One region of the Aliivibrio sp. S2TY2 genome, then DNA from elsewhere that is predicted to be linked to it. Evidence: predicted binding sites of a transcription regulator. Region 1 holds the regulator's gene; each other region holds the start of a gene.
What was found. Region 1 encodes PurR, which represses purine synthesis genes. Its sites were predicted from a motif close to TNANGNAAACGTTTNCNTNA; they were not measured.

Region 2: a site for PurR is predicted at 6,259-6,278, ahead of pckA (phosphoenolpyruvate carboxykinase (ATP)). Genes of this name have one in related genera too.
Region 3: a site for PurR is predicted at 4,504-4,523, ahead of purM (phosphoribosylformylglycinamidine cyclo-ligase). Genes of this name have one in related genera too.
Region 4: a site for PurR is predicted at 1,581-1,600, ahead of PVK63_RS04125 (inosine/guanosine kinase). Genes of this name have one in related genera too.

What each region holds. Positions count from the first base shown of each region.
Region 1 is NZ_JARACS010000010.1:9,517-17,230, forward strand. Features, by position in the region: gene PVK63_RS14640 (hypothetical protein) at 1-476, shown strand, start outside; gene PVK63_RS14645 (sensor domain-containing diguanylate cyclase) at 501-2,153, opposite strand; gene PVK63_RS14650 (TfoX/Sxy family DNA transformation protein) at 2,465-3,052, opposite strand; cyclic di-GMP riboswitch class I at 3,179-3,260, opposite strand; gene purR (HTH-type transcriptional repressor PurR) at 3,416-4,423, opposite strand; gene torD (molecular chaperone TorD) at 4,697-5,344, opposite strand; gene torR (two-component system response regulator TorR) at 5,580-6,278, shown strand; gene PVK63_RS14670 (hypothetical protein) at 6,470-7,714, shown strand, end outside.
Region 2 is NZ_JARACS010000015.1:50,523-58,236, forward strand. Features, by position in the region: gene PVK63_RS17510 (alpha/beta fold hydrolase) at 1-513, opposite strand, end outside; gene PVK63_RS17515 (EAL and HDOD domain-containing protein) at 944-2,167, shown strand; gene PVK63_RS17520 (AsmA family protein) at 2,300-4,273, opposite strand; gene pckA (phosphoenolpyruvate carboxykinase (ATP)) at 4,453-6,078, opposite strand; gene hslO (Hsp33 family molecular chaperone HslO) at 6,421-7,296, opposite strand; gene hslR (ribosome-associated heat shock protein Hsp15) at 7,348-7,714, opposite strand, start outside.
Region 3 is NZ_JARACS010000014.1:29,286-36,999, reverse strand. Features, by position in the region: gene fadE (acyl-CoA dehydrogenase FadE) at 1-741, opposite strand, end outside; gene lpcA (D-sedoheptulose 7-phosphate isomerase) at 1,095-1,676, shown strand; gene PVK63_RS16955 (class II glutamine amidotransferase) at 1,750-2,577, shown strand; gene purN (phosphoribosylglycinamide formyltransferase) at 2,629-3,267, opposite strand; gene purM (phosphoribosylformylglycinamidine cyclo-ligase) at 3,401-4,441, opposite strand; gene upp (uracil phosphoribosyltransferase) at 4,673-5,299, shown strand; gene PVK63_RS16935 (uracil-xanthine permease family protein) at 5,418-6,668, opposite strand; gene PVK63_RS16930 (DUF2066 domain-containing protein) at 6,875-7,714, shown strand, end outside.
Region 4 is NZ_JARACS010000002.1:55,249-62,962, forward strand. Features, by position in the region: gene PVK63_RS04120 (GMP reductase) at 211-1,254, opposite strand; gene PVK63_RS04125 (inosine/guanosine kinase) at 1,717-3,021, shown strand; gene PVK63_RS04130 (peptidylprolyl isomerase) at 3,108-3,386, opposite strand; gene PVK63_RS04135 (chemotaxis protein) at 3,530-4,429, shown strand; gene PVK63_RS04140 (MaoC family dehydratase) at 4,550-5,233, opposite strand; gene gcvT (glycine cleavage system aminomethyltransferase GcvT) at 5,558-6,676, opposite strand; gene PVK63_RS04150 (helix-turn-helix domain-containing protein) at 6,775-7,383, opposite strand; gene gcvH (glycine cleavage system protein GcvH) at 7,683-7,714, shown strand, end outside.

The sequences.
Region 1 (7,714 bases):
GAAAAAGTATCCATTTAATCGCTTTTATTATTGCAGTAGTGGTGGCGATGGAAGCCGGAATAATGGCGTTGCAGTATGAAGGCAAATTAGAAGGGGCTGCGTCTTTAACATTGATTCAGATTATCAGTGTTATTTTAGTTTGGGTAGCGGCGAGAAGTTGGAAACCAGTGAATCGAAATGCGTGGTGGCCTCTGGTTTTGGTCGTTCCATTATGGATAGGTGGCTTGCAACATGCGGCATTGGTAGCTCTGTCTATTACTGGCCTTATTGTTTGTTTACAGAGTGTTGGTAGCTCAAAGTATCGTGATTGGCTTACTATGCTGTCATGGCTTTTACCGGTTATAGCATTTGCCACCTTAATTATTTCACCCAAGTTCGAGGTACCTACCTCTGTGATGGTCTCGTGGTTGATGATTTTAATGATTGGTTGGATAACTGATTTTATGATGCAGGTAGATGATGAACCAACAGATTAGGTTCACCATCTATAATTATTACGGTTAAGCGTTACTGGATACGGCAGTTGTTACTTCTTCTTTTATATCGTTAGATTTTAATTCAATAGCTTCTTTAGTTTCTTCAGAAGATTGAATTAAATCATCATAATGACACGCTTGATCTCTGCCGCGACCTTTTGCTTCATATAAAGCAATGTCAGCAAGTTTGGTTAAGTCGTCTGATTGTTGTCCATTTTTAGGGTATGTAGAAATACCGATAGAAACACTTAGTTTACCAAGTGAAAGCTCTTTAATTGCAAGATGAAGGTCACTGACAGCCGTACATAATCCGTTTGCTACAACAAGAGCTCCTTCTGCGTTGGTGTTTGGTAAAATAATAGCGAGCTCTTCGCCACCAAGTCGACAAATGGTATCTTCTCCACGCATGGTATTAAGAAGTAGTGTCCCAATGGTTTTTAATACGTAATCACCGGCATCATGGCCATAGTTGTCGTTAAAGCGTTTAAAGTGATCAAGGTCTAGCATAAGAATAGACATTTCTTGTTTATGGCGATGAGCACGCATTATCTCTTGATTAATGGTCTCTTCGTAGTAACGGCGATTGTATAAACCAGTTAATGGATCGCTTATGGCTTGCTCTCGCAATTTTTCTTGTAAATTTAAATTAGCCAAAGCAAGACCAAGGTGTTCAGCCACAGTAAATGCCAACTTTTGCACATTAGCTGCGAGCTCTTTTTCTTCTCCAAGGTAAATATGCATCATACCGATAGTGTTTCCATGAGCTGTCAGGGGAATGCACAGTGTTTGATCCGTTCCTGTTGCTGACATATGAGAGCACGGTAGAGTAGTATATTTATCATTGGCTAAATGGAACTTACCTTTACGTAAAGCCCAGCATTCTTCAGGTGCATATGTCTTGTTACCAGGCCATGCTCCGCCCCAATCTAATTTAACTAATAACTGGTTGCGAGATGAACGCATTAATGAAACAACACCATTAACGTCCCCAAGAATACGAGGAAGAATATCCTCCACAACCATTTGAGCTTCATTTATTGAATTACAAGCGGCTAACATATTAGCTAAACGGTGTAACAGCTCAATTTCTTGAGTTCGTTGGTCGATGCGTTCTTCTTGTAAGTCTTGTTCATTTTTTACCTGTTGCTGAATAAGCTTATTACTTAATAGGGATGAAGCGATAACTAATGCGATATTGATCCCCATTAAAATCATAAGAATATTCATTAACTCTTCAACCATGGCATCAATTCGAGTTAATGGTGTTGCAACTCGGAGGATATAAGTTTGCCCTTGATAATCAAATGATTGTGCAGCATAAAGTAAATTTTTGAAGCGTGATGTACTAAAGCGCGTTGTTGTGCCATACCCTGTAGTTTTAGCATCAATGACTTCTTTACGATTTAGATGATTCTCTAGCTTTAACGTAGAGACTAAAGATATGTCACTATCGGCAATTGGAGTACCGTTAGATTTGATGAGAGTGATGTGATCTTCTTTCGCTAACTCAATATCAGTTTTAACATAGATATCAAGCGCAGTTAGATCTGAGAAAGAGATATTATCATCTTTAATTTTTGTTATGACTCGCGATACTTCTTCAGATAATCCACCTTCAACTTTATTTTCAAGCCAATTAGAAAGTGTTGAATTGAAAATAAAAAGGCCAAGAGACATGGTAATTATCATGCATATTATAGGTAGATAGAGCCATTTTTTACTGATTGTATTTTTTTTCATCTAAGGTATCCGATAATTCACTAGGCCATTTAATGGTCTGCAGTACTATATAGGATATATGAATAATCGAGAAAAGAATAGAGCATTTACATAAAAGTTAAATTAATGTAAGTGGTATGCGCTATTTTTAGGTTTGTCGTGTAATTAAGCGAATATAGCTTAGGGGAGAGTATGAAATATAGCTCTTTATTGTCGAATAAAGAGCTGTATTTACTATTCAGAAGTAAACTGAGATAGAGTGAATTATTCTATAACTGCTTTCTTAATTCATCTCTGGTATCAGATGAAATAACAGACCAGTGAGTACCTTTAATCGCACCTTCAAGAGACCAAAGTAATTCATCGCTCACACTGCTAGAGTGCGTTTGCTGAATGGCTTTGTATGCGTTAACTGACCCTGTATCACGAAGTTCTTCAACAGTATTAATACCTGCCTTTTTAAGCATTCGTTCTGTTGCTAATCGTAAATTTGGTAGGTCTTTAATTCGAGATGGACCTTCTGATTTCTGTTTTTCTTTATCTTTTTTAGCGACATCTAGAGCGATAACCGCTTGTAATAAGATTGAATCAGGTTCTTTCCAACATTCTGCTGAAATTGCAAAATATTTGGTCACAACAGGAAAACCACGTTTTTTATAAACGTATGGTTCAAATCCTTGCTCTTTAAATAAGTTGATAGTGTCATCACTTGCTCTTAAATGCAGCTTATCTTGAACGACAAGTGCGAACATAGTGCTGTCGATAAATATACCGAAACCACCAAACATAGAACGTGAAGTGATCTTTCCTAGAGAGGAGAGGAGACGGAGTGATTCTTTTAGTACTGGTTTATCCATTGCAATAATTCTCGGTTAGTAAGTCTATGTCACTAAACAACTGAGCCCGAGGAAATAGTAGCAAGTTCAAAATATAGAATTGTTATTTTAAAGTAAAAATTAACAATGCATAAAAGAATACTTGCCATCGGCAACCCCGCTACCCTATATAAAACTTAGGCCGGAAGCTTTGCGTCCTGCACTTTCGCACAGTTTGCCCTGTTCGTGACTTTGGATGATGATATAGCAATCAATAAGTCAAGAGACCAAAAAAAATCAAAAGTGTGATCTTGCTCCATAAAATTAACGTCATTTTTGTTAAGTTGGTTCAACTTTTCCTTGAAAATGACGTTGATTGTTCTTGTTTTGTAAATTTAAACTTTATTATTTAGTCTTATCAAAAACACTATTTCGAGATACTACTTCAGGCTGCATTTCAAAAATACGACGCTCGTGATGTTTATCTTTTATACGCTCTAATAAAATTTCAACCGCAGTTTTTCCGACTCTTCGCTTAGGTTGATGAATTGTAGTGAGTGGTGGAGAGAAATAAGCAGATAACTCAATATTATCATATCCAATCACTGAGATATCTTCAGGTACACGTAAACCAGACTGTTTAATTCGACTAATCGCGGCTAATGCCATAATGTCATTGAAACAGAATATAGCTGTTGGCTGTTTGTCCATTGCGATTAGTTTATCTATCGCTTTAGCTGCAGAAGCACATTCAAAATCACCTTCTAAAATCCAATTTGGATTAAAGGCTAATCCTGCCTCTTCATGTGCACGTTTAAAACCATGGATTCGCTCATTACATGTAGCTTTATCCGCTTGACCAGTAATGCATGCGATTTCAGTATGACCTTTTTCAATCAAATGTTTAGTCGCTAAGTAACCACCTTTTTCTGAATTATCAATGATTTTATCTGTGTGTGGGCTGTCTGGGCCCCAGTCCATGATAACCATAGGTAGTTCGGTGTTTTTCTCAAGAAGAGCAAGAAGTTGCTCATTTAGATCAGAACACATAACAAGTAAGCCATCTACTCGTTTCTCTGCCAGCATACGGATGTAATGTTTTTGCTTTTCTAGATCACCTTCGGTATTACACATAAACAATGTGTAGCCTTGCTTGTAACAGTAATTTTCAACACCGTGCATTACTTCTGCAAAAAAAGGATTGAATGATTGCGTTACTAGCATACCGATAGTTCGTGTTGTGTTGCATTTTAAACTACGAGCTACGGCACTTGGTGCGTAATTTAATTCGTCAACAGCTTCCCACACGCGTTTTTGTGTTGCTTCAGCGACGAAGCGAGTTTTATTTATTACGTGAGATACGGTTGTTGTTGATACCGCTGCTAATTTTGCAACGTCTTTAATTGTAGCCATATTTAAGCCTTAACATAGTTAAATAAGGGGCTATTTATGTTCCAACAAAATAGGTGTTGCTCTTTTAAAGAACTGATGGAAGATAAATAGGCCCTGATAAATGAAAAAAACCGCTAAAAATGCGGCTTTTATTTAATGTTTTAATTTTATCGTTTGCGTACACATACTATAGGTAAAGTATAGTGCAAACAATTATTGATTTCATAAATTCTAGTTGTAATCTGATTTATATCACGTACTTGTTAATTTATATCATCAAAATGAGTGACTCAATTACTCACCAGTAAGGAATGCAGCATCTAACTGTAAGAACGTCACTAAGAAATGTGTAACCGCTGCGTAGAAGCCGAAGTCATCTCGCTCTTGGCAGATTTGGCTAAAGCGTGGTGTCCATGATAAGAGTTGCTCATTAATGAAGTTTAACTGAGCGGCCATGTAAGCTTCAAATTCTTCTTCAGAAGCTTGTTGGTTTGTCATTACGATTAAATTACCAAGAAAATCAAGTTCAATGGCAATGTGATCGGCAGGCTCATTAAATTCAGCTTTTTGTGCGATGTTATATTTCTCTAATAGTGCACGCATTTCTTGTGCTGGTTTTGCATTCAAAAGACCTGATTTATCAAGGTATAGTGATGCATAAGGTAGGGCACTGCTTTTATCTGAACCTAAAAAAGCTTGGCAAAAGTCGGCAGAAAGTTCAAGTTGTGCGTCTTCACGTTTTTGTAATTGATTTAACTTTTCAATTAGAGCACTCACTGAGCTAGATAATTCTGCGGTTTCAGCTAAGTTTGATAAAAATGTACGAACTTCAAAGCTATTGTATTCTTCTAATTGTTCTGCGGTTAATTCGCTTGTTAATAAACTTGACAGCCACCAGTAAATTTCAGCGCGTTGTTCGTTAAATGCAGTCAATTCGTTCATGTATTCGTCACTCCAAAAAATTTATATGGGAATTGTACTGGATAAGTGTGAAAAGGAATAGCACCTATCATTAACAGCGTGTATAAATATATATGTAAAGATTAAAGCCGGATTTTGGTTAAGATTTGTTTTGAATCAAACAAATCACAGATATATCAATTGAAAATTGGCATTATTACAAAATATGAATAGAATAAGATAAGAACCATCCAAATAACCATAAAAAGAGAAAATTATGAGCTATCACATTTTAGTTGTTGAAGACGAAGTGGTAACTCGCTCTAAACTTGTAGGCTATTTTGAAGCCGAGGGATATCAAGTGAGCGAGGCTGAAACAGGTGCAGAAATGCGAACTATTTTGGCTGAACAAAAAGTTGATTTAATTATGCTTGATATAAACCTACCAGGAGAGGATGGTTTATTGTTGGCACGCGAACTGCGTAGCCAATCTAATATTGGTATTATTCTTGTTACAGGACGAACTGATAGTATTGATCGAATCGTAGGCTTGGAAATGGGTGCTGATGATTACGTCACTAAACCTGTTGAGCTACGTGAACTTTTAGTCCGAGTTAAAAACTTATTTTGGCGTATGTCATTAGCTAATGAACCGGCAGAGTTAGATGAATCAAATGTAGTTCGTTTTGGCGAGTGGACATTTGATATTCAACGTCGAGCATTATCAAATAATGGTGAGCCAGTAAAATTAACAAAAGCAGAATATGAGTTGTTAGTTGCGCTGTCGTCATATCCTAATACCGTTCTATCACGTGAGCGTATTTTGAATATGATAAGTCATCGAGTAGATGCACCAAATGACAGAACAATTGATGTATTGATCCGTAGAATGCGTGCAAAAATGGAAATGGACCCTAAAAACCCACAAATTTTTGTTACTGTTCATGGCGAAGGCTATATGTTTGCAGGAGATTAACCTCTCCTAAGTTATTTTTATTTTATCAAAAGCCACTCAGAATTTGAGTGGCTTTTTTTATTGCCTATTTAGTTGTCAATATAATTAGTGACTCATCTATAAGAAAAGCTGATTAAAAATGTTTTTTATAATAAAATAAGCCTAGAGTGCTTGCGCTTGTCTATTCAAACATAATTATTAATAGGTTTAGGATGAAACAATATTTCAAAGTGGCAGTGATTGCCTCAGCATTAGTTGGTGTGGTGGGTTGTCAAAGTACTGGTGGGGAAACCTCAGCAGTCTCGGTTGAACAGAATAAAAATACGCCATCAATAGCAACATTTGATGCACTTCAGAAGCAATATTCACTGGATAAAACGACGTTTGATTCAGTTTCTGAGTTCCAAATTTATTCAGAGTCTACTTATGCCTCTATGATGGATGAATGGCTAGAAGCGAAAGAGATTTTCTTAGAAATCGAAAAAGAGCCAGGTTTAATTAATGAAGAGTACTCAATGTTCTCTTCAGGTTCTTATGCGGCTAAATATATGTCATTAGTAACCAATGCGGATGCACAATTTAATAAACTAAAAAGCTACAAAGAAAATGCAGATATCGTGCTGTCTGATGCAATCGCTCAGATGACTTATATCAATTCAATTGATGTGCAACGCTATTACCCTCAGGAGTTTGCTAACCTAAATAAACAATACAAAGCTTTATTTGTTACGGTTATCGAAGATGATATTGCTGAAGCACAAACAGAGCAGGCTTCTTTCCTGACTAAAGCTAAAGTGACGGAAATCAAAACGACACTGAAAATTCATGTTGAGCCATTAGAAAAAGAGTTTTCAATATTATCAAGTAAAGGTTTTAAAGCCATTGCACCCATTAGCTATGGGCAAACAAAAGCAGAATTAGACAAAACAAAAAAAGCGGTTCAAGCGAACAATCGTGATCAGGCACTGATTGCGGATGTAGTTGCTAAAACACGTTTTCAGATTGATCATTTAAAAAATATGGCAGCTGAAGTTAAGTTATTGAAAGCAGTTAAAAATGGCCAATTTGAACAAACCGTTTTAGAGTTTGAGAATAAATTACTTTCTGTATCTCAAGCGATTAACGGTGATGATTACCGTGATCAACCATTGAGAATTCAAACCGAATCCATTCTGGCTGATGTGCAACAAATGCATGAAAAAAATAATACCGCTGATCTGGAAGCAAAAATTAAAGATCTAAATGTTCAAATTAAGACTTTAGAAGTTACCGTTGAGAAGCAAACTAATGACCGTGCTGATGTTCAAAAGCAAGTGCTTGTATTAACTCAACAATTAGAGCGTAATGATAATCTAATTAACAACTTAAATTCAGTTATTGCCTCTTATAAAGAAAAGGAAGTAGCGGAAAAAGCAGCAGAAGAATCATTATCTTCTTCTGAAGAGCCGACCACAGTA
Region 2 (7,714 bases), on a different contig from region 1:
TAACCAAGGTTGAATATGAATACCGTGCATTGGCGCACTTAATGCTACTGCGGAATATGGGTGTGAATGAGTTTCCACATATTGAGTTACAATTGCGCCGCCCATAGAGTGGCCAAGTAAATAGCAATCTTGGTAATCTTCAGGCGCAATTAAGTGCTGAGTCATGCTGTTTAGATCAAGAATGTAATCATTAAACTCTTCAATATGACCGATATCGCGATTGGTAGTCAGTCGCTCAGAAAGTCCCTGCCCACGGTGATCAAAAGAATAAATATCATAACCTTGACAAAATAGGTCATAAAACAGTTCTTGGTATTTATAAACACTTTCAATACGACCATTAACCACCATGATGGCTTTACGGTTCGCAGGGCTAGTAAAACTCACCCAATGCAGTTGCGTCTCTTTTTCGCCTTGATAAAAGCCGTGCTGACGCCTTTCCCAAAATGGTGTGACGTGCTTTTGCATTGTTTCAAGATAATGTGATTCTTGAGTAAAGGCGATTTTGTTCATTAGGCTCACAACATGACAGTAAATAAGTGGGTTGATATTATTATATACTAAGTTCTCTTGAGGAGGAGAAATGAGCACCTTACCCTTCTATTATTATTTAAGAAAAAGAGTGAACTTTCTTATTCGCTACCTTATACCAATCTACATAAGTATTTGATCATTCTTGCTTGTTAAAATCGATTTTTCCTACGCAATTATCTGAACAACTACTTATCCAGAATGGTATTACTCATTTATCTTGTCATAATCACATATTCTGTCTATTTCTTGGGTGTTAATTAACCAAATGTATGTTTTTTCTTATGCTATTGGATTATCATGCGTATAAATAAACTTACCATTTGTCGTTCTTTTTCTTAAGAATATGATGATTGTGCCGATAATAATCTTTATGACATTTGTACTTGTAATAGGATATTGCTTTTAAGTTATGTATGCATACGTTGCCCGACAACCGATCCTGAGTCGGAAGAAACAAACGATAGGCTACGAACTACTTTTCCGTGACGGTGAAAGTAATGCGTTTCCTAATATAGAAGCAAATCAAGCAACGAGTCGGCTACTAGTTGAAAACTTTATGTCGACAGGTTGTAACCCTGCGCTAGAATCTCCTCGTAGTTTTATAAATTTCCCCCAAGAGTCATTAATATCTTTGGTTCCGACGGCATTTCCTAAGCGAAAAATTGTTGTCGAAGTATTAGAAACCTGTATTCCTAATGATGAGCTATTTAGTGCGATTAAGCATTTACATCGAATGGGTTATATTATTGCGTTAGATGACTTTAGTTTGGATGCCGTTTGGGATCGATTTTTACCCTATTCACACATCGTTAAGTTAGACATTATGCAATTAGGCATTGATGTGGCGTGTGAATACGTTAAACAACGTAAACTTCAGGGTTGTAAGCGACATTATTTAGCAGAAAGAGTTGAGACTAATGATGAGTTTCAACAGGTATTTGACGCCGGCTTCCATTTTTATCAAGGCTACTTTTTTAGTAAACCGGAGATCATAAAAAATCGCGTTGTAAAACCAGAAGAACTTCTTACGATGCAGCTATATCAAGAAGTGTGTCGTGAAGAAGTGGATTTTTCTCGAATAGAGCAGTTGATCGCGCAAGACGTCTCTTTATCTTATCAGTTATTGAAGTTTGTAAATACAGCATCAGTACGACTTGAAAACCCCATTTCATCATTTAAACAAGCATTAGTTTATCTTGGCGAAGAGCAAATAAAAATGTTTGTAACCTTGATTGCGACGGCGCATGCAGCGTTCAATAAACCCAAGGAATTGTATAAACAATCTTTAGTGAAAGGGCGTTTTTGTGAGTTGATGATTTGCCGTATTCAAAATGGCACTCCAGGACAGCAAGCATTTATTGTTGGATTATTCTCTCTACTTGATGCCTTACTTGATCGTAAGATTGATGATGTTTTAGAGCAGCTATCATTAGCTCGAGAAATAGAACAAGCTATCTTGCTCAGAGAAGGCTTATTGGGTTCTATGCTAGAGCTGTATGAAGGTATTGATAAAGGAGATTGGAAAAGTATTGATCAAACCAGTCGACTGCTTGGGTTCTCTCCAAAAACCGTAGAGAAAACATATCAAGATGCAGAGAAGTGGTATCAAATGATCTCATGTCAATCTAACTAGCAAGAATGATCAAATACTTATGTAGATTGGTATAAAACCTAAATTAGAATAAAAGCCCCATTAAGTGTATCGCTTACTATCGTAAGGTCAGCATTTGGTGGGGCTTTTTATTGTCAGAAGTACAGATTGTGATTACTGACAATAGTTGATGATATGGACTTCTTCAGAGAACAGTTTTTGTTTTATTTGGTGACATTCCTGAGTAATCGAAGTGATGGCTTCGCCTTGTTCTGGGTTAACCAAGTCGTAATCACCTTCAATATTGTAATTAAAGCCTTCTCCAATAATTGTTATAGGTTCAATAGATATACGACCACGGTTGGCGGTTACTGTTATTGGGTCAACGTGTATTGGGTATTGCGCGATAGCTTCTTTTTTCTTAGAACTATCAGTTGTTATTGTTGATGTGTCAGGGCGTTCGTTATCTGGAACCAATCCCAATTTATATTGCCACAGTTCTTGAGCTGTTTTAGTGGTAGTCATGTCTCTTGGAGTCATGTTTAGTTCACCATTAAAGCTATAGTTAAAGCTGTCTTGATTTACTGCTAACCCATTACCGTTAAAAGTAAACTCAGTAATACCATCAATAGGGATAGGGTTTGGAAAGAAACGGCTTAGGTAGCTGATAGGCAATCCATCACCATAGGCCTCAAACTGCCAAGGTTGGCTATCCTGAGTTAAGTGAATGCTGCCATTAAAACCAACAAGCCCTTCAGATAAAGGTAGCAGTGCTCGCTCTACTGTCCACAAACCATCTTCGGTTTTCATTTCTACTAATAATTGTTGGCTTAATAGATAATTAAAACTCGCATTAGAGGCGCTCATCGAAAGTGTACCATCCCATAATCCCCATTGCTCTAAGCGCAGTAAATCGAGATCGTGGCCTTCCATATTTACCCCTGATAATTGATATGGGTACTGACCATTTAATTGAATTAATTGAGTATTATTAACGTCTAGCTTGGCTATTTTTACTTGCTCTAATTGATTTACGTATTGAGTTAACACACTTGCTTCTTCATTAGTTATGGCCCATTTGACTTGGTCAATACTCAACGAATTTAAATTTATGCTTGTTGGTGATAGTTTGCCAGTAAGTTGAATGTGGCCATCAAAAATTTCGAATGAAAGCGTCGATATATCGGCTTTTTGACCATTAAGCGTTAAGCTAAAAATGGGGTTATTAATAGTATGTTCATTCCAGACCAAATTGTCGGCATTAAACGATATATTTGCGTTATTTTGCTGCCATAAATGGTAAGGAAGCAGTACGTTTTCAGCAGATAAACTTAAGTTATTAACCACAAATTGTGGTAGTTCAATATTGATATCTAACAGATCAATACGTTCAAATTGATAAGTAAAATTGTGTTGAGATAGCCATTCGATTGGCTTGTTAATAATGTCCGCATTACTTGATTCTAAATTAAATTTACGTAGTGTGAATTGTGGAATAACCCATAATTTATTTTCTTTAAGCTCTGCTTGTGCGGTAATCGTACTGCCGCGCCAAGTAAGAGAAATACCATGAAGAGCGGTGTAGTGTTGAGTGTAATAGCCATCAACTAATACCTCATCTAGGGCTTCTCCCTGCCAATACAGTTGTTTGGCTGAGAATTGAAAATCCCCCTCAAAAGATAACGAATTTTCTTTTTGTATTGCCCAATTTTCTAATTGAATTTGAGCATCACGCAGCACTATGTCGTCATTGGCAAAATCTAAATTTGAAATACTAAATTGAGCAATAGAAATCCAATCGATACTTTGTGTATCAGGCAGTCCTTTTTGTAGACTAAGACCATCGACTTTGATGCTATCAAACGCTAATTTATTATTTTGAATTGGGTGCTGAGAGAGCCAAAAATCGACGGTTTGAATGTTTAATTCACTGTCTGTTTCAATAGCAACATCTGACAGAGTTAGGTGTAAAGGTGATTGGATTGAGTAATGAATATCTCCAAATGAGATCTTTTGATGCGTCAGTTTTTGCACCAATGGATTTAGCATTGGTTGTGCGTAAGGCGTATGTAAAAGGGATAAAAATGCGACCACAAGTAGCAGGCAAAAAGAGATAAGCCAACCAAGGCTTTTCAGTGTGGTATACATTGTTAACTCCAAAAGAAAAATAGGAACAGAAAGAGTGGAGTAAAAATCAGATGCAATCAAGTTATTGTGATGGTTTACTCAGAGGTAATCACTGTTTTGGACTCTTGTTTGAACTGATTGCATAAAAAAGCCCTTCACAAGGGAAGGGCTTGACGTTATCGGTGGATAATCTTGCTCACTTAGTTAAGTTGAGGACCCGCTTTAACAAGTGCTTTTCCTTCGTCATTATCAGTGTATTGAGCGAAGTTTTTAATGAAGCGCTGGGCCAGATCTTCTGCTTTACTGTCCCATTGTAGTGGGTCAGTGTAAGTATCACGAGGATCTAGGATTGAAGTATCAACACCCGGTAGTGATGTTGGAACTTCTAAGTTAAAAACTGGGATATTTTTGGTTTCAGCGTGGTCAATAGAGCCATCTAAAATAGCATCAATAATTGCACGAGTATCTTGGATAGAGATACGCTTACCTGTGCCATTCCAACCCGTATTAACAATGTACGCTTCTGCACCAACGGCTTCCATTCGTTTAACCAGTACTTCTGCATACTGTGTTGGGTGCAGTGTTAAGAACGCCGCGCCAAATGCTGCTGAGAACGTTGGTGTCGGCTCAGTAATACCACGTTCAGTGCCTGCTAACTTAGCAGTAAAACCTGAAAGGAAGTGGTACTTAGTTTGTTCTGGCGTTAGTTTTGCTACAGGAGGTAGCACACCAAATGCATCAGCCGTTAAGAAGATCACTTTATTTGCATGACCCGCTTTTGATACCGGCTTAACGATATTATCAATGTGATAAATAGGGTAAGAAACACGCGTATTTTCGGTTTTCGAACCGTCATCAAAATCAATCGTGCCATTACTACGAACAGTAACGTTTTCTAGTAGTGCATCACGGCGGATTGCGTTGTAGATATCAGGTTCAGCTTCTTTAGATAGGCGAATGGTTTTTGCGTAGCAACCCCCTTCAAAATTGAAAATACCATCATCATCCCAACCGTGCTCATCATCACCAATAAGCTGGCGTTTTGGATCGGTTGAGAGTGTGGTTTTTCCGGTTCCTGATAAACCGAAGAATACCGCTACATCGCCTTCTTCACCCACATTGGCAGAGCAGTGCATTGAAGCAATTCCTTTTAGCGGAAGAAGGTAGTTCATCATTGCGAACATGCCTTTTTTCATCTCACCGCCGTACCAAGTACCACCAATGATTTGCACTCGCTCTGTTAAGTTGAAGGCAATAAAGTTTTCTGAATTTAATCCGTGCTTTACGTAGTTAGGGTTAGTGGTTTTCGCACCGTTCATGACTACAAAATCGGGTTCAAATGTTGCAAGTTCTTCTTCTGTTGGTCGAATAAACATGTTTTTTACGAAGTGTGCTTGCCATGCTACCTCAGTAATAATACGAACACTTAATCGTGTGTCTGGGTTAGCACCACAATAACCGTCGATAACAAACAGACGTTTACCAGAGAGTTGTTTTGTTACTAAGGATTTTAGATCATCCCAAACTGCAGGAGTGATGGCTTTATTGTCGTTTTTACCTTGATCTGACCACCATAATGTATCTTTGGTTGTCTCATCTTTTACGATGTATTTATCTTTTGGTGAACGACCAGTAAAAATACCAGTATCTACCGCAACTGAGCCGAGCTCTGTCATTACTCCACGCTCATAACCTTCTAAATCTGGGCGTGTTTCTTCTTCAAACAATTGTTCATAACTAGGGTTACGGAGTACTTCAGTAACATCAGTTAAGCCATGTTGAGTAAGATCAAGTTGTGCAGCCTTTTTGTGTTCCATAACAGTCATAGGTGCTCCTTAGAGGAATTTTTTGTAGGGACTTTTAATTTATTTGTAATTATTTGTGTTCTGCTAAGCATGCTAACAATGCGGTAAATTGAAAACAGGGAGATGAATCATAAAATAACCATAAAGTAGTAGTGGTTATTTTATCGCCATCACAAAATAGCAATAGTCCTATTCTACTCTTAATGAAATCGTTTGCGCCAGATGTAATTGATTATTATTTAAGCAAAATTAAGTGTGGATAAGTGGAATAAAAAGTGTGGTTTATATCAAATTTAGTTATAAAAAAAGCCAACCTAGCGGCTGGCTTTGAGACAAAATAAGAGACTTATTCTATGCGGTAAATTAATGAACGGTGTCATTACCTTTTGTTGCTTGTTCAAAAAGATTTGCAACATCAATACTGTCAAAATCGTAGCTTGTGCCACAGTAATCACAATGAAGAGAGATTTTCCCTTCAGTTTTGATGATGTCATCAACTTCTGCTTTTTCAATAGTGATGATTGCACCGCCACTGCGTTCGCGCGAACAACCACAGAAAAATTCAACCTGTTGAGGTTCAAACAGTTGTACTTTATCTTGGTTGTATAAACGATACAGAACTTCTTCGCCTTCTAAGCCAAACAGCTCTTCGTTTTTAATGGTGTCAGTTAATTGCTCTAGGTGCTCGAAGTCATCAGCAGAGCCAGTGCCATCAGGCATGACTTGTAGAAGCATACCAGCAGCATGAGGTTTACCTTCAAATTCACCAAGACGAAGCCATAAGCGCGTTTTTAGTTGCTCTGAACGCTCAAAGTAACCTTCAAAACACTGTGCTAAGTTTTCACCTTCTAGTGCAACAACACCTTGATAACGCTCACCATCTTTTGGTGTGATAGTGATAACTAGATAACCTTTACCCATTAGTTGATGCAAGGTTGCGTCTTCTGCAATATCGCCATTAAAACGAGCAACACCACGTACTTTCTGGTTGTTATCGCCATTGATAACCGCTAGGGATACTGGACCGTCACCTTGTAATTGAAGGGTAATTGAACCTTCAAATTTTAGCGTTGCAGTTAATAAAGTCGTTGCAACCAATAGCTCACCCAATAAGTTTTGAACTGGCTTAGGGTATTCCTTGCTAGAAATGATTTGTTGGTAAGCATCATCTAGTTGAACTAATTCACCACGAACAGATAAATCTTCAAATAGGTAACGATGCAGTGTGTTATTTGCCATGAAATACTCCAGCAATTGTATTAAGGGTTGTCATTACGCACAGTATAGCGGTTATTGTTGCTTGAATCTCATGATATCACGTCGCTGTTTTTTATCTGGACGCTTATCAGGGTGTGGGCTGCCAAGTGAATTAAGTTTGCGTAGTTTTGCATTCTCTTCACGCTGCTTGATGCTGATTGGAGTTTCTTTATAAAGAGTTTGTGCAACAGGTGCGCCACGACGCTGATCAGATACGATCTCTATGATCACGGTGATCTCTTCGTTGTTGCCTTGGCGAAGCTTTATTTCAGCGCCCACTTCAACCAATTTACTTGGCTTAGAGCGTTGACCGTTATATTGAACTTTTCCGCCATCAACCATGTTGCGAGCAATGGAACGGGTTTTATAAAAACGAGCTGCCCAGAGCCACTTATCGAGT
Region 3 (7,714 bases), on a different contig from region 1:
ATCAGAGCCCGCTTCAGGACTTGTTAACGCAAAACATGGGATCTCTTTGCCTTCAGCCAAGCGAGGTAAGTAATGGTTTTTCTGATCTTCTGTACCATAGTGTTGCAGTAGTTCTCCTGGCCCTAATGAGTTAGGCACACCAACGGTAATAGAAAGTACACCAGAGACACTGGTCAATTTTTGTAATACACAAGACTGTGCATACGCAGAAAACTCTAAACCGCCGTATTTTTTCTTAATGATCATGGCGAAGAACTTATGGTCTTTCAGATATTGCCATACTTCAGGAGGCAAGTCGGCAAGCTCATGCGTCACTTCATAGTCGTTTACCATGCGGCACACTTCAGTTACAGGCCCATCCATGAAGGCTTGCTCTTCCGCTGATAAGGTATTTTTGGGAATATTATGTAGAAATTTCCAATCAGGGTTACCTTTAAATAGCTCAGCTTCCCACCAAACAGTTCCTGCTTCAATCGCATCTTTTTCCGTTTGTGACATTTCAGGCATTACGCCTTTAAACATAGCCAATGCTTTATTACTGAAGAGGGATTGCCTTATTGAAGGAATATTTAATGGTACCGAAATAGCTAAGAAAACAGCCCATGTAATAGGGCCGGCGTAACCTAGCCCTGAACTGACGGCAAGGATCCCTGCGGTTACTAAGGTTGCAGTTCGCAAAGATTGTCGATGGTAACTTAATGCAGCAAGTGCGATTACAGTTGCTAATAGTGTCAGGGCCATGTGATTCTCCTTTTCCGGCGCTGCTCTGTTTGTAGGAACAGAGGTGATTACGATACTCGGTCGTAATGTTATTGTTGGAATACTATCTGATAAGAGGTCTAACCAGTTAAGGTAAGTGTAGTGCTAATGTTAATAAAAAGTAAATAACAATAATGGTCAAAAAGTGATCCAGCTTGAGTAATTAATAAACAATCTGTTTTTTTCGCTGCTTGATATCTAATTTTTTTAGAGAAATAGGGAGGAATTTATAGGCGAGTAGAAGAAATATAGGGAGGATCTCTTTTAAAGATTTCGTGGGATAGGTACACTGAGAACAACCCCAAATTAGGGAACATAATAAAAGAGAGTATCCTATGTCTTATCAAGATCTGATCCGTTCTGAATTAACAGAAGCCGCTCAAGTACTGAATGACTTTTTAGCTGATGATAAAAACCTTGCTCAAATTGAGTTAGCTGCCAAAACCATTGCCGATTCATTTAAACAAGGCGGTAAAGTATTGTCTTGTGGTAACGGTGGCTCTCACTGTGATGCAATGCATTTTGCTGAAGAGTTAACAGGGCGTTACCGTGAAAATCGTCCAGGTTACCCAGGGATTGCGATTTCAGATCCAAGCCATTTATCGTGTGTGAGTAATGATTTTGGTTATGACCATGTTTTTTCTCGCTACACTCAAGCTGTAGGCTCTAAAGGCGATGTTTTATTTGGTTTATCGACGTCAGGCAATTCAGGTAATATCTTAAAAGCCATCGAAGCGGCTAAAGAAAAAGGCATGAAAACCATTGCGCTTACTGGCAAAGATGGCGGGAAAATGGCTGGTTTAGCCGATGTGGAAATTCGCGTTCCTCATTTTGGCTATGCGGATCGTATCCAAGAAATCCACATTAAAATTATCCATATCGTGATTCAATTAATTGAAAAAGAAATGGAAAAATAATTCATCGAAAGCCAATGTCGAGCTTATAACTGTTTGATGTTGGCTTGATTGCGAATAAAGGAGTAGCGCAAATATGTGTGAATTACTCGGAATGAGTGCAAACGTACCAACCGATATTTGTTTTAGTTTTAAAGGTTTAGTTCAGCGTGGTGGCAATACCGGCCCGCATCGTGACGGTTGGGGAATTACTTTTTATGAAGGGAAAGGATTTCGCACATTTAAAGACCCAAAACCAAGCTGCCATTCAAAGATAGCGAAACTTGTTCAAGATTACCCTATCAAAAGTAAAGCGGTTATCAGTCATATTCGACAAGCAAATCGCGGTGACGTTAACCTAGAAAATACACACCCTTTTACGCGAGAGTTATGGGGGAAGTATTGGACGTTTGCTCATAATGGTCAGTTGACTGGGTTTGATGAGTTGTCGACAGGACGTTTTCGACCTGTGGGTGAAACAGACAGTGAGCGTGCTTTTTGCTGGTTATTAAATCAGTTAGAGGATAAATACCCAGAGCCGCCGCAAGATATGATGCTAATGTTTGAGTTTGTCTCTGAGTGCTGCGACCACCTTCGAGGATTAGGCGTATTTAATATGCTTTTGAGCGACGGTGAGTATTTAATGACTTATTGCTCGAATAACTTACATTGGATCACAAGACGTGCACCTTTTGGCCAAGCGTCCTTGATTGATGAAGATGTCACAATTGATTTTCATAAAGAAACGACCCCAAATGATGTGGTTTCTGTCGTTGTAACTCGTCCATTAACAGATAATGAAGAGTGGCACAAAATGAAAGTTGGCGAGTACGCGTTGTTTCATTTTGGAGAATTGATTGCAGGCAATCACGATACGGTACCAGAAATGGCGCCACCACCATCGGAATGCCCAATTAATGCGTAAACTTTATATAAAAAATACCATTGATAGATAATATCGATGGACATTTTTATATTATTCTGTCTCTAATCCTGACGGTCCCAATACGTTCCCATCTAAGACAGCTTTACCATCTTGCATTATCAATCGTTCTTCAACTAACCACTTAGCCACCATTGGGTAGATTACATGCTCTTGAGCTTGTACGCGTGATGCCACCTCTTCTGCAGTATCATTTTCAAAGATTGGCACTTTCGCTTGTAGTATGACTGGGCCACCATCTAACTCAGGAGTAACAAAATGAACACTGGTGCCATGTTCTTTATCACCGGCATCAATTGCGCGTTGATGAGTGTGTAGCCCAGTGTATTTTGGTAAAAGAGAAGGGTGAATGTTCAGCATTTTCCCTTGATAGCGAAGCACAAAATCTTCACTTAAAATACGCATAAAACCGGCAAGAATAATCACATCAGGCTGATGAAGATCGATAAGAGTCGCTAAGGCTTGATCGTACTTCTCGCGATTCTCGTACCCTTTTGCACTTAATGAGTGAACATTAATACCAGCATTAATGGCTCTTTGTAATCCAAAAGCATCGCTTTTATTTGAAATGACGGCGCTAATATGAGCGTTTGGAATGTTGCCACCACAAGCATCGATAAATGCTTGTAGGTTGCTGCCACTTCCTGAGACTAATACAACAATATTTTTCATTATAATTATCTTATTCTGTTTAATATTAATATCGACCATTCGAGCACAAATGGCAGATATAAAAAAGGTGATCGAATAATTGATCACCTTTTATTTTTTCTTTATGAACGAGTTCAAAGTTTGTTGAAATCGATTAGCGGATCTCTACTTGCTCTTCGCCTTGTTCAGCTGCGGCAACTTCACCAATTACCCAAGCGTTTTCGCCTTCAGCATTCAGTAGAGCAACAGCTTGTTCTGCTTGATCTTTTGGAAGCGCGATAACCAGTCCAACACCACAGTTAAAGGTACGGTACATTTCGTAAGTATCAACGTTCCCTTTTTCTTGTAGCCAGTTGAAGATTGCAGGCCATTCCCAGCTGTTGCCATTAACAACGGCTTTTGTTCCTTTTGGAAGTACGCGTGGAATATTCTCCCAGAAACCACCACCGGTAATATGAGAGATGGCATGAATATCATGCTCAGCAATCATTTTTAGTGCTGATTTAATGTAGATTTTTGTTGGTTCGATTAGGTGAGCTGCAATAGTTTTACCATTCAGTTCTTCGTTAAGATCGGCATTTGATACTTCAAGGATCTTACGAATTAATGAGTAACCATTTGAGTGTGGACCGCTTGATCCTACTGCGATTAGAGCATCACCAGCCGCTACTTTCGTGCCGTCGATAACGTCTTCTTTTTCAACAACACCAACACAGAATCCAGCAACATCGTAATCTTCGCCTTCATACATGCCTGGCATTTCAGCGGTTTCGCCACCGATTAATGCACAACCTGCTTGAATACAGCCTTCACCAATACCAGTGACTACTTCAGCTGCTACATCAATATCAAGTTTACCTGTTGCGTAATAATCAAGGAAGAACAGTGGTTCTGCACCTTGAACAATCAGGTCATTAACACACATAGCAACTAAGTCGATACCGATAGTATCGTGCTTGTTTAAATCTAATGCTAAACGCAACTTAGTACCAACACCGTCAGTACCAGAAACAAGAAGAGGTTGCTTGTATTTAGTCGGAAGTTCACATAACGCACCAAAACCACCAATGCCGCCCATTACTTCTGGACGACGAGTGCGTTTCACTACGCCTTTAATTCGATCAACAAGTGCATTACCAGCATCAATGTCTACGCCAGCATCTTTGTAGCTAAGAGAAGTTTTGTTGTCGCTCACGGAGGTGTCCTCGCCATAGGTTGGATTTCAAAAATCCGCGCCATTCTAACAGCACAATGTAAAAAGGGAAACGTTTGCGTAAGGAAAATTGCATAAATTTTGTAATAAAAAATAATAAGTTCGGTAAATGCTTTTACGAGGCATAAAATATTTTCTTATAACGTCATTTTTCAATTCAAAATTATGTATAATTAGAAGGTTTGATTAATGTATCAGTATCTGGAGTCAGAAATGAAAGTTGTTGAAGTAAAACATCCGCTAATAAAACACAAAATTGGTTTAATGCGTGAAGGCGAAATCAGCACTAAGCGTTTTCGTGAATTAGCAACAGAAGTAGGTAGCCTACTAACGTATGAAGCAACATCAGATTTTGAAACAGAAAAAGTAACTATCAATGGCTGGAATGGCCCTGTTGAAGTTGACCAAATTAAAGGCAAAAAAGTAACAGTAGTACCAATTCTTCGTGCAGGTCTTGGCATGATGGATGGTGTTTTAGAGCACATTCCAAGCGCACGTATCAGTGTTGTAGGTATCTACCGTGATGAAGAAACATTAGAACCAGTACCGTACTTTAATAAATTGGCTTCTAACATCGATGAGCGTATTGCTCTTGTTGTCGACCCAATGTTAGCAACTGGCGGTTCTATGATTGCTACGCTAGATCTTTTAAAAGAGAAAGGTTGTAAGCACTTTAAAGTTCTTGTACTTGTTGCTGCCCCAGAAGGTATTGAAGCGCTAGAAAAAGCACACCCAGACGTAGAGCTTTACACTGCGGCTATCGATGAAAAGCTAAATGACAAAGGTTACATCGTACCTGGTCTTGGCGATGCTGGTGATAAGATCTTCGGTACTAAATAATTTAGTTTAGAAACTAGAAATGAAGAATTAAAAAAGGCTTGATGAATTAATCATCAAGCCTTTTCTTTACCTAGAACCTAGAACCTAGAACCTAGAACCTAGAACCTAGAACCTAGAACTATTTATCTTCTTCCATTTGTGCGTTATCAACAACATGGCTTTCGCCTAAATCATTAGGAAGAATTAAATTAAGCGCAATCGCAACGATACCACACAGACTTACGCCTTGAAGGTTAAAGTCACCAATACCTACCGCCATACCACCGATACCAAACACAAGCGTTACACCAACAATGGTAAGATTGCGTGCTTTATGCAGGTCGACTTGGTTTTTAATAAGAGTATTTAAACCAACAGTAGCAATCGAGCCAAACAGTAAAATCATAATCCCGCCCATAACGGGTACTGGAATAGTTTGGAGCATTGCGCCTAATTTACCAACCAGAGCAAGAACAATGGCACATACCGCCGCCCACGTCATTATTACTGGATTAAACGCTTTAGTTAGCATAACCGCACCAGTTACTTCACTGTAAGTTGTATTTGGTGGAGCACCAATTAATGATGCGGCCATTGTTGCTACGCCATCACCAGTGATTGTGCGATGTAATCCTGGTTTTTTAAGATAATCTTTTCCGGTTACATTTGAGATAGCTAACATATCACCAACGTGTTCAACGGCTGGTGCAATTGCTACCGGGATCATGAACAGAATGGCATTAATATTAAATTCAGGAAACGTGAAATTAGGCAGTGCAAACCAAGCGGCTTGATGAACTGGAGTGAAATCGACTACGCCAAAAATAAGACTTAAAGAATAACCAACAATAATGCCAGAGAGGATTGGCAGCAGTTTGAAAAAACCTTTAGAGAAAACACTCACTGCAATAGTGGTAAATAATGAAGCCGCCGCAATCCAGAAAGCAAGTTGCCCATCAACTAATTGAAATGCACCATCACCCGTTTTACCTAAAGCCATATTTACAGCTGTTGGCGCAAGCCCTAAACCAATAACCATGATGACCGGACCAACAACCACTGGAGGCAGTAATTTATGAATAAAAGCAACGCCTCTCACTTTAATCACGGCGCCTAAAATGACATACACAAATCCAGCAACCATTAAGCCACCCATAGTCGCAGGAATGCCCCATGTTTGGGTGCCATAAATAATTGGAGCGATAAAGGCAAAGGAGGAGGCAAGGAAGATAGGGACAGATCGACGAGTAACTAATTGGAAGAGAAGGGTACCAACACCAGCACCGAACAGAGCAACATTAGGGTCTAAGCCAGTAAGAAGGGGAACAAGAACGAGTGCACCAAATGCAACGAACAGCATTTGAAAACCTTGGAACAAATTGTATAGCATTTCCATTTCCAGTAATGAATTTGAGGGATTCTATCACTATTCCATCAATAAATATCTTGATTTAGCTCGTGAAAAAATAAAACTTTTCTGCCTTGTATCACTCTAATAGCTTGAAAGTTAGATCTGAGTCAATTCGAATCCTTGCTGAATAAGGGGATAGCCCTTATTATCAGCAGTAAATTATAAAAGTAATTATAGGTTGTTTGATGTTACGTATTTTGTGTTTATTAATTTGTATGATTACAGGGCCTGTTTTTGCTCAACAGCAAAACGATCTCTATCATACAGAAGTGCAATTAACAGGAGCAGAAAAAGCAGAAAGTATTGCTAAACAAGATGGTTTAGTTAATGTTCTGATCAAAGTGTCAGGAAAAACTGATATTGCTCAAAATGAAGTAATAAAGAAAGCGCTAACACAGAGTGATCGCTATGTAACACAAATGAGTTTTGTTGAATACGATGACGCACCTCGTGCAATGAAGTTAGGCTATAACTCAAAGATGGTGTTGAGCTTATTAACTCAAGCAGAGCAAAGTATTTGGGAAACACCGCGTAAATCAGTCTTGGTTTGGGTGGTGAATGAATATAATTACCAAAGAAGCATTATTTGGGAACAGTCAAACAACAGCCTAATTACGCGAATTAAAGATGCTGCGAATGAGAGAGGCTTACCTGTTATGTTCCCTGTTGGGGATTTTGACGATGTAACTTCAATCGAGATCCCTGATTTATGGGGTAACTTTAAAAAACCAATTGCAGATGCGAGTGAGCGTTATAACCCACAAGCCATATTGGTGGTAAAAGTGCGTGGCAATAGTTCAACATGGACTTTATTTGATACAACACCTCAATATTTAGTTACTGCATCAAAAAAACCGATTGAAGGTCGTGTATCTGGCTCTGTTCAATTGGCTGATATGGTTAATGAGGTGAGTGATTACTTTGCTAAAACCTACACTAAAAACTTAGGGGCAGTGGCGAGTGATTCAGAAACGGTTTCTATTCAAGGCATTCACACAACACGTGCTTTTTTCAGTATTGAGAAG
Region 4 (7,714 bases), on a different contig from region 1:
CTTACTATCTAGATTGTTGTTAACCTTAGGTGTCATTGTCAAAATATGTTCACCTGAACAATCATATATTTCATAAAACATCCTTCTTAAAAAATACGCTTCATTTTACTCATTGATAATAATCTGTATCGCCACTTACCAATTTTAAACCAAAAAAAAGGTCGCTCAATGCGACCTTTAATTATTCGTTATTTCCGAAGTATCGAGCTATTACTCTTTACCGAAAACGTTGTTCTCTTGCTCTTGTACTCGGATGAAAGTAGTACGCTTAGTTAGCTCTTTAAGCTGCGCCGCGCCTACGTATGTACACGTTGAACGTACACCACCAAGGATGTCAGAAATCGTATTATGAACAGTACCACGGTATGGTAATAGTACGGTTTTTCCTTCAGCTGCACGGTACTTAGCAACACCACCTGAGTGCTTGTCCATAGCGCTTTGTGAAGACATTCCATAGAATTTCATGAACTGCTTACCGTCTTGCTCGATAACTTCACCGCCTGACTCTTCGTGACCAGCTAGCATACCGCCTAGCATTACGAAATCAGCACCGCCACCGAACGCTTTAGACACGTCACCAGCACATGAACAGCCGCCGTCACCAATGATACGACCACCAAGGCCGTGCGCTGCGTCAGCACATTCAATGATTGCAGAAAGTTGTGGGTAACCAACACCTGTTTTAACGCGTGTAGTACATACAGAACCTGGGCCAATACCTACTTTAACGATATCAGCACCAGCTAGGATTAGTTCTTCAACCATATCACCTGTAACAACATTACCAGCAGAAATCACTTTGTCTGGGAATTCAGCACGTACTTTCTCTACATATTGAACTAAATGCTCAGAGTAACCGTTTGCGATATCGATACAAATAAAGATTAAGTCATCTGTTAATGCCATGATATCTTTTGTCTTTTGGAAATCTGCTTCAGATGTACCCGTAGAAACCATTGAATTTTTAAGAACAGATGCATCGTTCTCTTTTACAAAACCAGCCCAATCTTCAACAGTGTAGTGTTTATGTATCGCCGTCATTACACCGTGCTCAGAAAGCGCTTTAGCCATAGCGAAACTACCAACAGAATCCATATTAGCTGCAATTACTGGTGTACCAGACCATTGACGTCCACTGTGTTTGAATGTAAACTCGCGGGTTAATTCGACTTGAGAGCGACTTTTCAGTGTTGAACGCTTAGGACGAAACAGTACATCTTTGAAGCCTAACTTTAATTCTTGTTCGATACGCATGATAAATTCCTCGTATTATCGATAGTGGCTCTACTATCTCTTGTTGCCTTTGGCAGAAGGCAGTTAACAATCCAAGATAGCAGGCACAAAAAAACCGGGGCGCTGGCAGGCGCTCCGGTTTTCAGTATTATAGGGCCGGAAACTTATTCTGCAAGCCTGATAATTCAATTTTTTTTATGATACTATTGATAAATCTGCAAACAAAAGCTAACAAACAGAACACTTCACGCAAAATGACAGAATAAACAAAATATAATTCTAACAATCCACACTTAAACAGCAGAATATATAAACCATCATTCTGATAAGATTTTAAGCTATTTTTATAAAGTAAACGTTTGCGGTAATCGATTAAAAATCACGAGTGATCTATATCTCATTTTTTTAATCGATTGATGAACGTTAATGAAAAAACTTGTGATATAATCTTGGAAAATTCACTTATTAACTGATCTTTAATTCATGAAGTTTCCTGGCCAACGTAAGTCTAAACACTATTTTCCTGTTCACACTCGCGATCCATTAGTGAATCAAATCAAACAAACGCCTAAACTTGAACGCACCCACCTTATTGGTGTTGGTCAAACCATCGTCGATATTGAAGCTAAAGTCGATGATGATTTCTTAGCGCGTCACCAGTTAAGTAAAGGTCATTCACTGGTTCTTGAAGAATCAAAAGCAGAAGCTTTATATAAAGAACTGTTTGAAAGAAACTTGATCAGTCATGAGTATCCTGGTGATACCATTGGTAATACCCTACATAACTACTCAGTGTTAGCAGACAGCAAATCTATCCTGCTTGGCGTTATGAGTGAAAACATCAAAATCGGCTCTTACGCTTATCGTTACTTATGTAATACAACAAGCCGTATGGACTTAGATCACCTACAACCAGTTCAAGGCCCTATCGGTCGTTGTTACACCTTGATTTCTGAAGATGGCGAACGCACATTTGCAATCAATGAAGGTGACATGAACCAACTGTGCCCTGCTCACGTTCCTGAGCATATCTTTGAAAAAGCCTCTGCTTTAGTGATTTCTTCTTATCTAGTTCGTGGTAAAGAAGGCGATCCTATGATGGATGCAGTTCAAAAAGCGATTGATTGTGCAAAATCTCATAACGTTCCTGTAGTTCTAACTCTAGGCACTAAGTACGTTATCGAAGGCAAAGCAGAATGGTGGCAAGCTTTCTTAAAAGAAAATGTAACGGTTGTTGCAATGAACGAAGAAGAAGCTGAAGCCCTTACTGGTGAGAAAGATCCCCTACTAGCAGCAGATAAAGCATTAGAGTGGGTTGACTTAGTACTTTGTACTGCGGGTCCTGTTGGTTTATACATGGCTGGCTTTACAGAAGAAAGCATTAAACGCGAAACGGACAAGCCACTTCTTCCAGGTAACATCCCTGAATTCAACCGTTTTGAATACAGCCGCCCAATGATGAAAGCACAATGTACCAAACCAATTAAAGTGTCTTCTCACATTGCCCCTTACATGGGTGGCCCAATGGAGATTAAAAACACTAATGGTGCAGGCGATGCAGCATTATCTGCTTTACTTCATGACATGGCTGCAAATTACTACCATAAAGAGAATGTGCCAAACTCAAGTAAGCACGATGCAGAATATTTAACTTACTCTTCTTTCTCTCAAATTTGTAAGTATTCAAACCGTGCAAGCTACGAAGTATTAACTCAACACTCACCACGTTTATCTAAATCAATGCCTGAACGTGAAGATTGTTTAGAAGAAGCATACTGGGAGCGTTAAGCTAAAACCTTATTGTTCCTTCATAAAAAAATCCGACGCCAAACGTCGGATTTTTTGTATCTGTAATACGACTTTTAACTGGCTATTTAAGTACGGTAAAGCACCTTCACTACATGCCAACCAAATTTAGTTTTTACTAGGTGCGGGACAAGAGTTTCACCACTAAAGCACACTTTATCAAACTGCGGTACCATTTGGCCTTTCTTAAATTCACCTAAATCACCGCCTTTTTTTCCAGAAGGGCAGCTCGAGTATTTCTTTGCTAATACGTGAAATTTAGCGCCTTTTTTAAGCTGCTGAATAATGTCTTCTGCTTGTTCTTTATGTTTAACAAGAATGTGTAGCGCAGCTGCAGTGCTAGCCATGAATACCTCAAAATGATTCTAGATAAATTAGTGTTAATTATATCGTTTATTCGCTATCAATTGATAGTCTCACCTTTAAAAACTGTCTCAAAAAAACTACAATTAGATTCATAAAAATAATCATTTTCAGAAGGCTATTACTTATGAAAAGCAAAGCGAATCAATCGCAAGGTATGCTGCTTTTTAAACTCACGCTAACTCAACGTTTTGCTATTGGTACGTTGAAAGTTCGTGAGATCGTACCTTTTCAAGCGTTGACTTCCATTCCCTACTCGCACCACCACGTATTAGGGACCGCAACCATTCGTGATATGGCAATTCCAATCATTGATATGTCTGCTGCAGTTGGCTTTAGAGCACTTCATCAAGACGAATTTAAAGATTGCTATATTATCATCACCGACTGTATGCGCACTGTCGTTGGCTTTGCAGTAAGAGCAATAGATAAAATTATTGAGTGTGACTGGAAAGCAATTGAATCCTCACCAAAAACGGCGGGGTCTAATGTATTTGTAACAGGCATAACTCGTGTTGAAGATAACATAGTACAGCTGCTTGATGTTGAGCTTCTATTATCAAAAATCTACCCAGAAGATACCTCAAATTTATACCCAATTTTATCTGATGTAGAAAGAGAAAAGCTAAAGCCATTAAATATCTTATTAGTTGATGACTCTTTTGTTGCTCGTAAACAACTGTCAACAGCATTAGATAGCATTAATATCCCTTACCAAGTCGCAATAAACGGATTAGATGCTTATGAAATGCTAAAGAAAGCTTCTGATGAAGGGAATCCATATAATATCGTGGTAAGCGATATTGAAATGCCGGGATTAGATGGCTATGAATTAGCATTTGAAATCCAAAATGACGCTAGATTAAAAGACGCTTATGTGATCCTTCATACTTCCCTATCAAGTGAGATCTGTGTTGAGCAAGCACATCAAGTTGGGGCTCATGAAGCGTTAACGAAATTTGAAGCTACGGAATTAGTTCAAGCCATGCTACGCGGTGCAAATCATAACAATCGACAAGTTGCCTAGTAATACCAATGCCAGTAGTGAACAAGAATTACAGATACAAAAAAACGCGTTACCTTAGCTAGGTTAACGCGTTTTTATTTTCTACTATAAGCAGTTTTTAAAACAAGCTAATCGAAAAACTTAAAAGTATAAACGTATTACAGATACAGCAACACAACCTGGACGGCGACATTTTTCGATTTCGACTTTCACTTCAGTTTCAATTTCTAAGCCACGCTTGATCGGCGTTACCGACATTAGCGTACTTCTTGCTCGAATTCGCTTACCCGCTTTTACAGGATATGGAAAACGTACCTTGTTTAAACCGTAGTTTACGGTCATTTTAGCCGTAGGGAACAGTAAATTATCACTACCTACGTTATCCGTTAGTTTTGACAACATAGACAAAGTTAAAAATCCATGTGCAATCGGTGTTTTAAATGGTGATTCTGCTGATGCTCTTTCTGGATCAGTATGGATCCATTGCATATCCTCAGTGACTGCACCAAAACTATTAATGCGTTCTTGATCCATCATTGACCAATCGCCAATATGGATTTCTTCGCCCAAACGAGCGGTTAACTCTTCAAATACAGCTTGAGTATCTAAGTTCATTTCAATTGGCTCAGGTTGAACAGCCGCGCTTTGCTGCTCATTAACAGCGCGCTTATGCTCTTTAACCCACGAAATAATGTGAATGTTGTTGGCTTTATTTAAAAATTCAATCCAGTAATCTTTAATGGTTGGTGACATCCAATCTTTTAATTCAAAGGGATGTTTCGCCAGATATTCACGCTTATGCTTTAGAAAATCGACAACCTTCATAGAGAAACCTTATTTGATATCTAATCGTAAAAACAATGTTTAAGTGCCATGTATATAATTGTGTTACAGGTCACGTTTTTTTGCAAACATTTTCCGAGCATACAAGCGTTCGCTGAGTTGCGATAAAGATTTGAAATTCATATAGATAGACCAATATGCACAGTGTACAATTAATTTCAAAAATCAGACCTATCTTCTACTTTATAAAGAGAAATCCGTACTTGCACTTTTTTCACAGACAAAAAAAAGAGCATAGCTATATACTCTTTTTGCTCTATTCATTCATTTCTATTAGCGTGATTAGGAGCCTCTAGCTCTAATAAACTAACCTCTATAGTAGCGTTGCGGTACAAACGGCATTTTCTCTACCGTCATTGCTAATTTTTTACCACGAACCTCTGCGAACACTTCTGTACCAATAATGGCTAGATCTGCTCTTACATACCCCATAGAAACTGGCTTTCCTGCTGTTGGACCTGCGGTACCTGAGGTCACAATGCCAATCTCATTATCAGCCGCATCAAATAACTTACAACCTTCACGTACTGGCGCTTTACTCTGTCCCACTAAACCAACACGTTTACGATTAACATCTTTCGTTTCAATCTGCTTTAAAATGATATCCGCACCAGGGAACCCACCTGCACGCTCGCCGTTTGAACGACGATTTTTGCTGATACCCCACAGCAAACTTGCTTCTACTGGCGTCGTTGTTGTATCTAAATCATGACCATATAAGCATAAGCCACATTCAAGACGCAGCGAATCTCGCGCTCCAAGTCCGATCCACTCCACTTCTTCAAAAGAAGTTAACGCAGTCGCAAGCATTTCGGCTTTATCATTTGGTACTGAGATTTCGTAGCCATCTTCACCTGTGTAACCAGAGCGACTGATGTAACACTCAATGCCATTAATCTCAATAACTGCTGTATCCATAAACAACATAGAAGCAACTGACGGTTGAAGTCGAGATAATACATCAGCCGCTTGTGGGCCTTGTAATGCCAATAAAGCACGATCGTCAATCACTTCAAGCTCAACACCTTCAGGAAGATTTGCTTGTAGATGCGCAATGTCTTGTTCTTTGCACGCGGCATTCACGACCACGAACAGATAATCGCCAAAATTAGCCACCATCAAGTCATCCATAATACCGCCCACATCATTAGTGAAAAATGCATAGCGTTGTTTTTGAGGAGGAAGATCAATAATATCAACAGGTACTAGTGCTTCTAGTGCAGCAGCAGCCCCTTCACCTTTTAAGCGAAGCTGCCCCATATGCGATACATCAAAAAGGCCAACGGCATCACGAGTATGAAGATGTTCTTTTTTTACGCCTAGGGGATACTGAACAGGCATTTCATATCCTGCAAAAGGGACCATTTTTGCGCCAGCAGCGACGTGCATATCAAAAAGTGCCGTTTTATTTAGTTGTTCTGACATTCTTCTTTCTCCATTTGCCTGATATTGGCTAAGTGTGTCGGTTATTCTTGGGATCTAGGTTTCTAATAAATAGTGGATTGTGATTCATCGATTGCAGGTTACTTAGCGGTAACCCAGAGGATATGAGCGTCTTTCTCACTGATGGATACCAATACGTGTCCCATACTGGCATCGTAATAAACACTGTCCCCTACCGCTAAATTGACTGGCTCGTAAAATTCACTGTAAAAACAAACCTCACCTTCTAGAACCAATAAAAATTCTTCTCCGTCATGGCGGACCCATTCGGCATAAGCATCAAAGTCTCTTGCACGAATACGACTTTTAAATGGCATCATCCTTTTATTGGATAATTGTGTTGCCAATAATTCATGCTCATAGGTCGCCGTTGGGTGAGGCTTACCTTGCTGCGAAAGCGTTATATCTCGACGCCCTACCGCCCCTTTTTGTTTCGGCGGCTCAAATATTTGAGGAATATCGATATCCAAGCCGCTCGCCAATTTTTGCAGGGCCTGAAATGTCGGTGAAATCTGTTCGTTTTCAATTTTTGATAACGTAGAGCGAGCAAGTCCAGTTCGTTTACTCGCCTCTTCTAATGTTAATCCAAGTTGAATTCGGATGTCTTTTAATCGCTTACCAAGATCAAGCGGTGCAATCGATTGCTCTTCGTTATTTTTCTCAACTTTAACGATTTTTGCTTCTGCCATAACATTCTGAGGATTACTCAAACGGCGCTCCTTGCTCATTAAGTATTCAATCTACCTTTGTAATACTCATCTTATCAGGAGAAAATTGCGAGATAAAAAGCAACAAGAATGCTGAAAAAGTGCGCTAGGTAGCAAAATGGGAAACAAAGTTTCTTATTGGAAACTTGACGGTTGAATGTTGCATTTCACACTTGTATGTTTACCAGATGTAATCTAATGGTCGTTATTAATACAGATAACACCTTGTTGAGTTCCACTTAATATAATTCGCTTAAGACAATTCACACTGGAGAAGTATCATGGAAAAAGATCTTAAATTTACAGCAAGCCA